3 regions of the Streptomyces sp. NPDC090994 genome follow, and region 1 is predicted to be linked to each of the others. Evidence: riboswitches for the same ligand, from Rfam matches in the RefSeq annotation. Region 1 holds a riboswitch; each other region holds the start of a gene.
The links. A riboswitch is a leader RNA that binds a small molecule or an ion and turns the genes downstream of it on or off. The one in region 1 is predicted to bind thiamine pyrophosphate.
Positions count from the first base shown of each region.

Region 2: it holds a riboswitch for thiamine pyrophosphate, as region 1 does, so the genes downstream of both, thiC (phosphomethylpyrimidine synthase ThiC) here and thiO (glycine oxidase ThiO) in region 1, are expected to answer to the same signal.
Region 3: it holds a riboswitch for thiamine pyrophosphate, as region 1 does, so the genes downstream of both, ACIQR3_RS36095 (thiamine ABC transporter substrate binding subunit) here and thiO (glycine oxidase ThiO) in region 1, are expected to answer to the same signal.

Region 1 covers NZ_JBIVWS010000003.1:219,822-222,079, forward strand. Annotated here, with positions in the region: gene thiO (glycine oxidase ThiO) at 1-1,169, opposite strand, end outside; TPP riboswitch at 1,166-1,278, opposite strand; gene ACIQR3_RS08425 (hypothetical protein) at 1,331-1,669, shown strand; gene ACIQR3_RS08430 (NAD(P)/FAD-dependent oxidoreductase) at 1,794-2,258, shown strand, end outside.
Region 2 covers NZ_JBIVWS010000006.1:171,410-173,667, forward strand. Annotated here, with positions in the region: gene thiC (phosphomethylpyrimidine synthase ThiC) at 1-952, opposite strand, end outside; TPP riboswitch at 945-1,134, opposite strand; gene ACIQR3_RS15805 (YibE/F family protein) at 1,207-2,258, shown strand, end outside.
Region 3 covers NZ_JBIVWS010000035.1:16,431-18,688, forward strand. Annotated here, with positions in the region: gene ACIQR3_RS36090 (ABC transporter permease) at 1-132, opposite strand, end outside; gene ACIQR3_RS36095 (thiamine ABC transporter substrate binding subunit) at 171-1,286, opposite strand; TPP riboswitch at 1,368-1,473, opposite strand; gene rlmN (23S rRNA (adenine(2503)-C(2))-methyltransferase RlmN) at 1,510-2,258, opposite strand, start outside.

The DNA.
Region 1 (2,258 bases):
ACGGGCGCCTGGACGGGCGCCTGGGTGGTGCCGAACCGGCCGGGGGTGAACGGGCGGGCCTCCTCGGGCAGCTCGCCGGTGGTCAGGACGTGCGCCATGACGTCGCCGGTGACCGGGGTGAGCAGCACGCCGTTGCGGAAGTGCCCGGTGGCCAGCAGCAGGCCGGCCAGGGCGGTCGGGCCGAGCAGCGGCGCGTTGTCCGGGGAGCCGGGGCGCAGTCCCGCGAGGGTCTCCGTCAGGGGCAGCTCGGTGATGCCCGGGACCAGCTCGTGGGCGTCGCGCAGCAGCTCGTAGACGCCGCCGGCGGTGACGGTCGTGTCCCAGCCCAGCTCCTCGCTGGTCGCGCCGACGACGAGCTCGCCGCTGACGCGGGGCACCAGGTAGAGCGGGTTGCCGCGCACCACCGCGCGGACGGTGCGCTGGAGCAGGGGCGGCCGTCCCGGCGGCATCGTCAGCCGCAGCACCTGGCCCTTCACGGGCCGCACCGGCGGCAGCACCCCCTCCGGCACGCCCGCCAGACGGCCGCTGAGGCTGCCCGCGGCCAGGACGACCTGCCCGGCCGCCAGGGCGGTGCCGTCGGCCGTCACGACGCCCGTGGCGCGGTCCCCGGCGACGGTGAGCCGCTCGGCCGTGGTCCGGTGGAAGCGCACGCCCGCCCGTTCGCAGGCGGTCAGCAGCGCCGCGGCCAGCCGCCGGGGGTCGATCTGGTGGTCGCCGTCCACCCGGAGCCCCCCGCGCACGCCCGGCGCGAGCATCGGCTCCAGGCGCCGGCAGTCACGCCCCGACAGCCACTCGGACTCCAGCCCCGACTGCCGCTGGAAGGCGTGCAGCTCCCGCAGGTGCGCCCGGTCGTCGGAGTCGAGCGCGACGGCGAGGGTGCCGCAGCGGCGGTGGCCGAGGTCGTGCCCGGTGGCCTCGGACAGCTCCGCGGCGAAGGCGGGGTAGCGGCGGACCGAGGCGAGGTTCAGGGAGAGCAGGGTCTGCTCGCCATAGTGCAGTTCGGTGACGGCGGCCAGCATCCCGGCCGCCACCCGGGCGGCCCCGCCGCCCGGCGCCGGGTCCACCACCGCCGTGACCAGCCCGCGCTGCGCGGCCCGCCACGCGGTGACCAGGCCGATGATCCCGCCCCCGACGATCAGGACGTCGGGGGTCCCCAACCTGTTCGACATGGGTGCTGAACCCCTCCCTTCGCCGGCATGACCCGGATCAGGTTCGTACGGTCGGAGGCCGCCAGCCTCCCTCTCAGCCCGGTGCGTCCGGGCTCCCGCGAGTGCCTTACGTTGGCCACCCTAACTGTTCGATGTCCGCCTCTGTAAGGGAGTGTCCGCCGGTGGCACGTTCGCTTGACGGTCTCGTGTTCGCCCCGGTCGCCGACCAGGCACCCGGCCAGGTCGGCACCCGTACCCGCTTCGCCTACCACGAGCAGGACGGCGCCGTCTGGGCCGAGTACGCCGGCGGCGACGTGGTCCGCGGGCACCTGGTGGGGACGCGCGAGGGGGACCGGCTCGACTTCCGGTACGTGCAGCTCAGGACGGACGGCTCCACGGCCGGCGGGCACTGCGTGTCGCATGTCGTCGGCCTGCCGGACGGGCGCGTGCGGCTGGAGGAGAGCTGGGAGTGGGAGTCGGCGGAGGGCAGCGGGACCAGCGTGGTGGAACAGGTCCGGTGACGGCGAGGGCCGGCGTGCGGCGGGTACGGCAGGCGCCGGCGTGCGACAGGTGTGCGGCAAGTGTGGAGCAGGTCACTGAACGTGCCCCCTGACCGACAGTGAGTCAGGTGTCTAAGGTGATCAGGTGAGCGAGCAGACGCAGGAGCGAGGCGGCTCCGCGCGGCGCGTGGTCGTCGTGGGCGCGGGCATGGCCGGCGTGCAGACGGCGGTCGCCCTGCGCGAACGGGGCTTCACCGGCACCGTCACACTGATCGGCGCCGAACCGCACCAGCCGTACGACCGGCCCCCGCTGTCCAAGGCCGTCCTGCTGGGCACCGCCGAGGGCTCCGCCTTCGACGTCGACTTCGAGGCGCTCGGCATCGAGCTGCGGCTCGGGCAGGAGGCGCTGGGCGTCCGCCCCGGCGCGCACCTGCTGGACACCTCCGCGGGGCCGGTGCCGTACGACTCCCTGGTCCTGGCGACCGGCGCCGAGCCGCTGCGGCTGCCCGGCGCCGAGGGCGTCCCCGGCGTTCATCTGCTGCGCACCCTGGACGACGCCGAGCGGCTGCGTCCGGTGCTCGCCCGGCAGCACGACATCGTGGTCGTCGGC
Region 2 (2,258 bases), on a different contig from region 1:
CGTACGGCAGGCGCACGCCCGCGTGGACCGTCATGTAGTCCACGCCCTGTTCGGCCTGTTCGATGACCGTGTCCTTGTAGATCTCCCAGGTCAGCTCCTCCGCCCTGCCGTCGACCTTTTCGAGGGCCTGGTAGAGGGGGACCGTGCCGATGGGCACGGGGGAGTTGCGCAGCACCCACTCGCGGGTGGTGTGGATGTTGCGGCCGGTGGAGAGATCCATGACCGTGTCGGCGCCCCAGCGGGTCGCCCAGGTCATCTTCTCGACCTCCTCCTCGATGGAGGAGGTCACCGCCGAGTTGCCGATGTTGGCGTTGACCTTCACCAGGAACCGCTTGCCGATGATCATCGGCTCGATCTCCGGGTGGTTGACGTTGGCCGGCAGGACCGCCCGGCCCGCCGCGATCTCCTCGCGTACGACCTCCGGTGAGACGTTCTCCCGGACGGCCACGTACTCCATCTCGGGGGTGATCTCCCCACGGCGCGCGTACGCGAGCTGCGTCACCGCCTGCCCGCCGCGAGCGCGCCGGGGCTGGCGCGGACGTCCGGGGAAGACCGCGTCCAGGTTGCGCAGTCCGCCGCGCGGAGAGGTGTGCTTGATGCCGTCGTCCTCGGGGCGGACGGGGCGGCCCGTGTACTCCTCGGTGTCGCCACGGGCGATGATCCAGTTCTCGCGCAGCGGGGGCAGCCCACTGCGCACGTCGGTGTCGACCAGCGGATCGGTGTACGGACCCGAGGTGTCGTACAGGGTGACCGACTGACCGTTGGTGAGGTGCACCTGACGGACCGGCACGCGCAGGTCGGGGCGTGATCCCTCGACGTACGCCTTGTGCCAGCCGATGGACTTCCCGGCCTCCGCGGGCTCCTCCTGGGCGGAGTTCTGCGCGAGGTTCTGCGCGGAGTTCTGCGCGAGGTTCTGCGCGGAGGCAGGCGTGCGTGCGTCCTTGTTGGTCATGAGACCTACTCCCTACGCCGGCATTACCCGGTAACAGGTTCGGCGGTCGACGCAGCGGTGTCCGTCCTCCGACGCCTCGTGGGGAACATCACTCGATTTCGGTGATGTTTCCCGTGAAACATCGCTGGGACGGAGGTCAGCGCCCTCTCAGCCCGGTGCTCCGAGCTCCCGCGTGTACAAAAGGTGCCTCCACGCTAGCGTCAATTCGGGCGCGGTGAACAGATGGCCCCCTTCGTTCTTGCGATGATCGGGCCGTGACCACGACGCAGCATCCCCCCTTCCCCCCGCCCGAACCACGCCGCGGACCGGGCACGGGAGACGGTGACGGCAGCCGTTCCCTTCCCGCTGACGGCTCCCGCTCCAGCGACCACGGGCAGGGACAGAGCTCTGGGTGGGAGCAGGGACAGGAACGCGGCCGCGGGCACGTCCAGGGGCATGAGCACGGGCCGGGGCATGAGCACAGGCAGGGGCACAGTCAGGGGCAGGGATACGGGCAGGGGGATGCGAACGCGGGGCCGGGCGGCGGACACGGTCCCGGGAACGGCGGGGGCGGACACGGCCCCTGGGACGGTGGTCATGGTTCCGGCGGCGGACACAGCTCCGGTGGCGGGAACGGCGGGCACGGTCCTGGGAACGGCGGGCACGGTCCCCTCGGCGGCGGGCACGGGCACTCGCACAGTCATGGTCCGGCGGCCCCCGTCTCCCTGCACCTGCGCAAGGTCATCGCGGCGGTCCTGGTCCCCTTCGCCGCCGCTGTCGTCGTAGGGCTCGCCCTGCTGTGGCCGGGCGGGGCTCCGGCGCACGAACGCACCGGGGTGGGGTTCGACCGGCAGACGCAGCAGGCCACGGTCACCAAGGTGCAGGCGATGAGCTGCCAGGAGGTGAACGGCTCCACCATCCCCTCCACCGGCGACACCTCCACCGCGGAGGGCTCCGAGGCGCAGCAGCAGGAGAACGGCACCTGCAAGAAGGCGACGATCCGGGTCGACACCGGCAAGGACAAGGGCCGTACGTTCACCGAGGTCGTGCAGCCCGATCAGTCCCGGCAGCTGAGCCAGGGCCAGGAGGTCGTGGTCTCCTACGAGCCCTCCGCGCCGAAGGACCTGCAGTACTCGGTCTCCGACATCGACCGCGGATTCCCGATGGCTCTGCTCGCCGGGATCTTCGCGCTCGCCGTCGTGGTCGTGGGACGGCTGCGGGGCGTGATGGCGCTGGTCGCACTGGCCATCAGCTTCCTGGTGCTCAACTTCTTCATCCTGCCCGCGATCCTGCAGGGCTCGAACCCGCTGCTCGTGGCCGTGATCGG
Region 3 (2,258 bases), on a different contig from region 1:
GACGTCGGAGGCGGCGACCACCTCCCCGATCCGGCCCAGGTGCCAGCCGCCGTCGTCCTTCAGGCCCCGCCCGACGATCGCGGCGACGGGCCAGGCGAAGAAGACGGCGAAGAACGCGACGGGCACCGCCATCAGGGCGAGCCGCACCCCGTTCGACCGCCGCCGCACGGCTACTTCAGTACGAGCGAGGTCCACGACTTGACCCAGTCGTCCCGGTGTTCGGCGATCTTCGCCGGGGCCATGGTCCGCGGATCGGTGACGTCCGGCATGTTGTCGGTGTAGACGGCCGGCAGCTCGGCGCCGTCGACGACCGGGTTGACGAACATGTTCAGCGGCATGTCCTCCTGGAACTTCTCGCTGATCAGGAAGTCGATCAGCGCCTTGCCGCCCTCGGGGTTCTTCGCGTTGCTCAGCAGCCCGGCGAACTCGGTCTGCCGGAAGCAGGTGCCGGTCGCCACACCCGTGGGCGCGGTCTTCGGCTGCGGATCGGCGTAGACCACCTCCACCGGCGGCGAGGAGGCGTAGGAGACGACCAGCGGCCGGTCCCCGCCGGCCTTCTTGCCCCCGGCGGACCCGGAGAACTCCTCGTTGTACGCCTGCTCCCAGCCGTCGACGACCTTGACTCCGTTGGCCTTGAGCTTCTTCCAGTACCCCTGCCACCCTCCCCCGCTCTCGGCTTCACTTGAGCGGGAGGTGCCCCCATCCCCGTACGCGGCGGCCGTCCCGAGCAGGAAGCCCAGCCCCGGCGAGGAGGTCCCGGCGTTCTCGGTGACGAGGAGGTCCTTGTACGCGGGCTCGGTCAGGTCGGCGAAGGAGGCCGGCGGGTCGATCTTGTGCTCGCTGAAGTACGCCTTGTCGTAGTTGACGCAGATGTCGCCGTAGTCGACGGGCGTGACGCGGTGCTGCTCGGCGTCGAGCTGGAACCGCTCGTCGACCCGGTCCAGCCCCTTCGCCTCGTACGGCTGGAACAGGCCGTTGTCGAGGGCGCGGGAGAGCAGCGTGTTGTCGACGCCGAAGAGGACGTCGCCCTGCGGGTTGTCCTTGGTCAGGATCGCCTTGTTGACGGCCTGCCCGGCATCGCCGTCCTCCAGGACCTTCACCCGGTACCCGGACTGCTTCTCGAAGGCGGCGATGACGCTCTTGGACACGGCCCACGAGTCATGGCTGACCAGCGTCACGGTCTTCGTGTCGCCGGACGCCCCGTCGCCGGACGACGACCCGCACGCGGACAGCGTGACCAGACCGAGCCCGGCGACCAGGACCGTGGCCTTCTTGGTGATGCTCACTGAATTCCTCCTGGGGTGGACCAGGAGAAGACGCGGCCCTGCCCGGAACCCCTCGTCGGGATCCCGGGCAGGGCGCAACAGCTCGAGTGATGACCGATCTCCCTACCCAGAATGACCTGGGCCAGGTTCGGAGGGTCTGCGGCCGGTGCCGCACTCTCAGCGCTGTGGCGCTCCCCTGTCGGAATATGAAGATGTGTTTTTCTGATGTCCTACGTCGATCAGGTTACCGCTCGCTCGCGGCGAGCTGGCCGCACGCCCCGTCGATCTCCTGCCCCCGGGTGTCCCGGATGGTCACCGGCACACCATGCGCCGCGATGGCCTCGACGAACGCCTTCTCGTCCTCGGGCCGCGAGGCGGTCCACTTCGAGCCCGGCGTCGGGTTCAGCGGGATGAGGTTGACGTGCACCGGCTTGCCCTTGAGCAGCCGCCCGAGCCGGTCACCCCGCCAGGCCTGGTCGTTGATGTCCCGGATCAGCGCGTACTCGATCGACAGCCGGCGCCCGGACCGCGCGGCGTACTCGAACCCGGCGTCCAGCACCTCCCGCACCTTCCACCGCGTGTTGACCGGCACGAGGGTGTCGCGCAGCTCGTCGTCGGGGGCGTGCAGCGAGATCGCGAGCCGGCACTTGAAGCCCTCGTCGGCGAACCGGTGGATGGCCGGCACGAGACCGACCGTCGACACGGTGATCCCGCGCTGCGACAGCCCGACACCGTCCGGCTCCGGGTCGGTGAGCCGCCGGATGGCCCCGACCACGCGGTTGTAGTTGGCCAGCGGCTCGCCCATCCCCATGAACACGATGTTGCTGAGCCGCGCCGGGCCTCCCGGCACCTCTCCGTCCCGCAGCGCCCGCATGCCGTCCACGATCTGGTGCACGATCTCGGCGGTCGACAGGTTCCGGTCCAGCCCCGCCTGCCCGGTCGCGCAGAACGGGCAGTTCATCCCGCACCCCGCCTGCGAGCTGATGCACATGG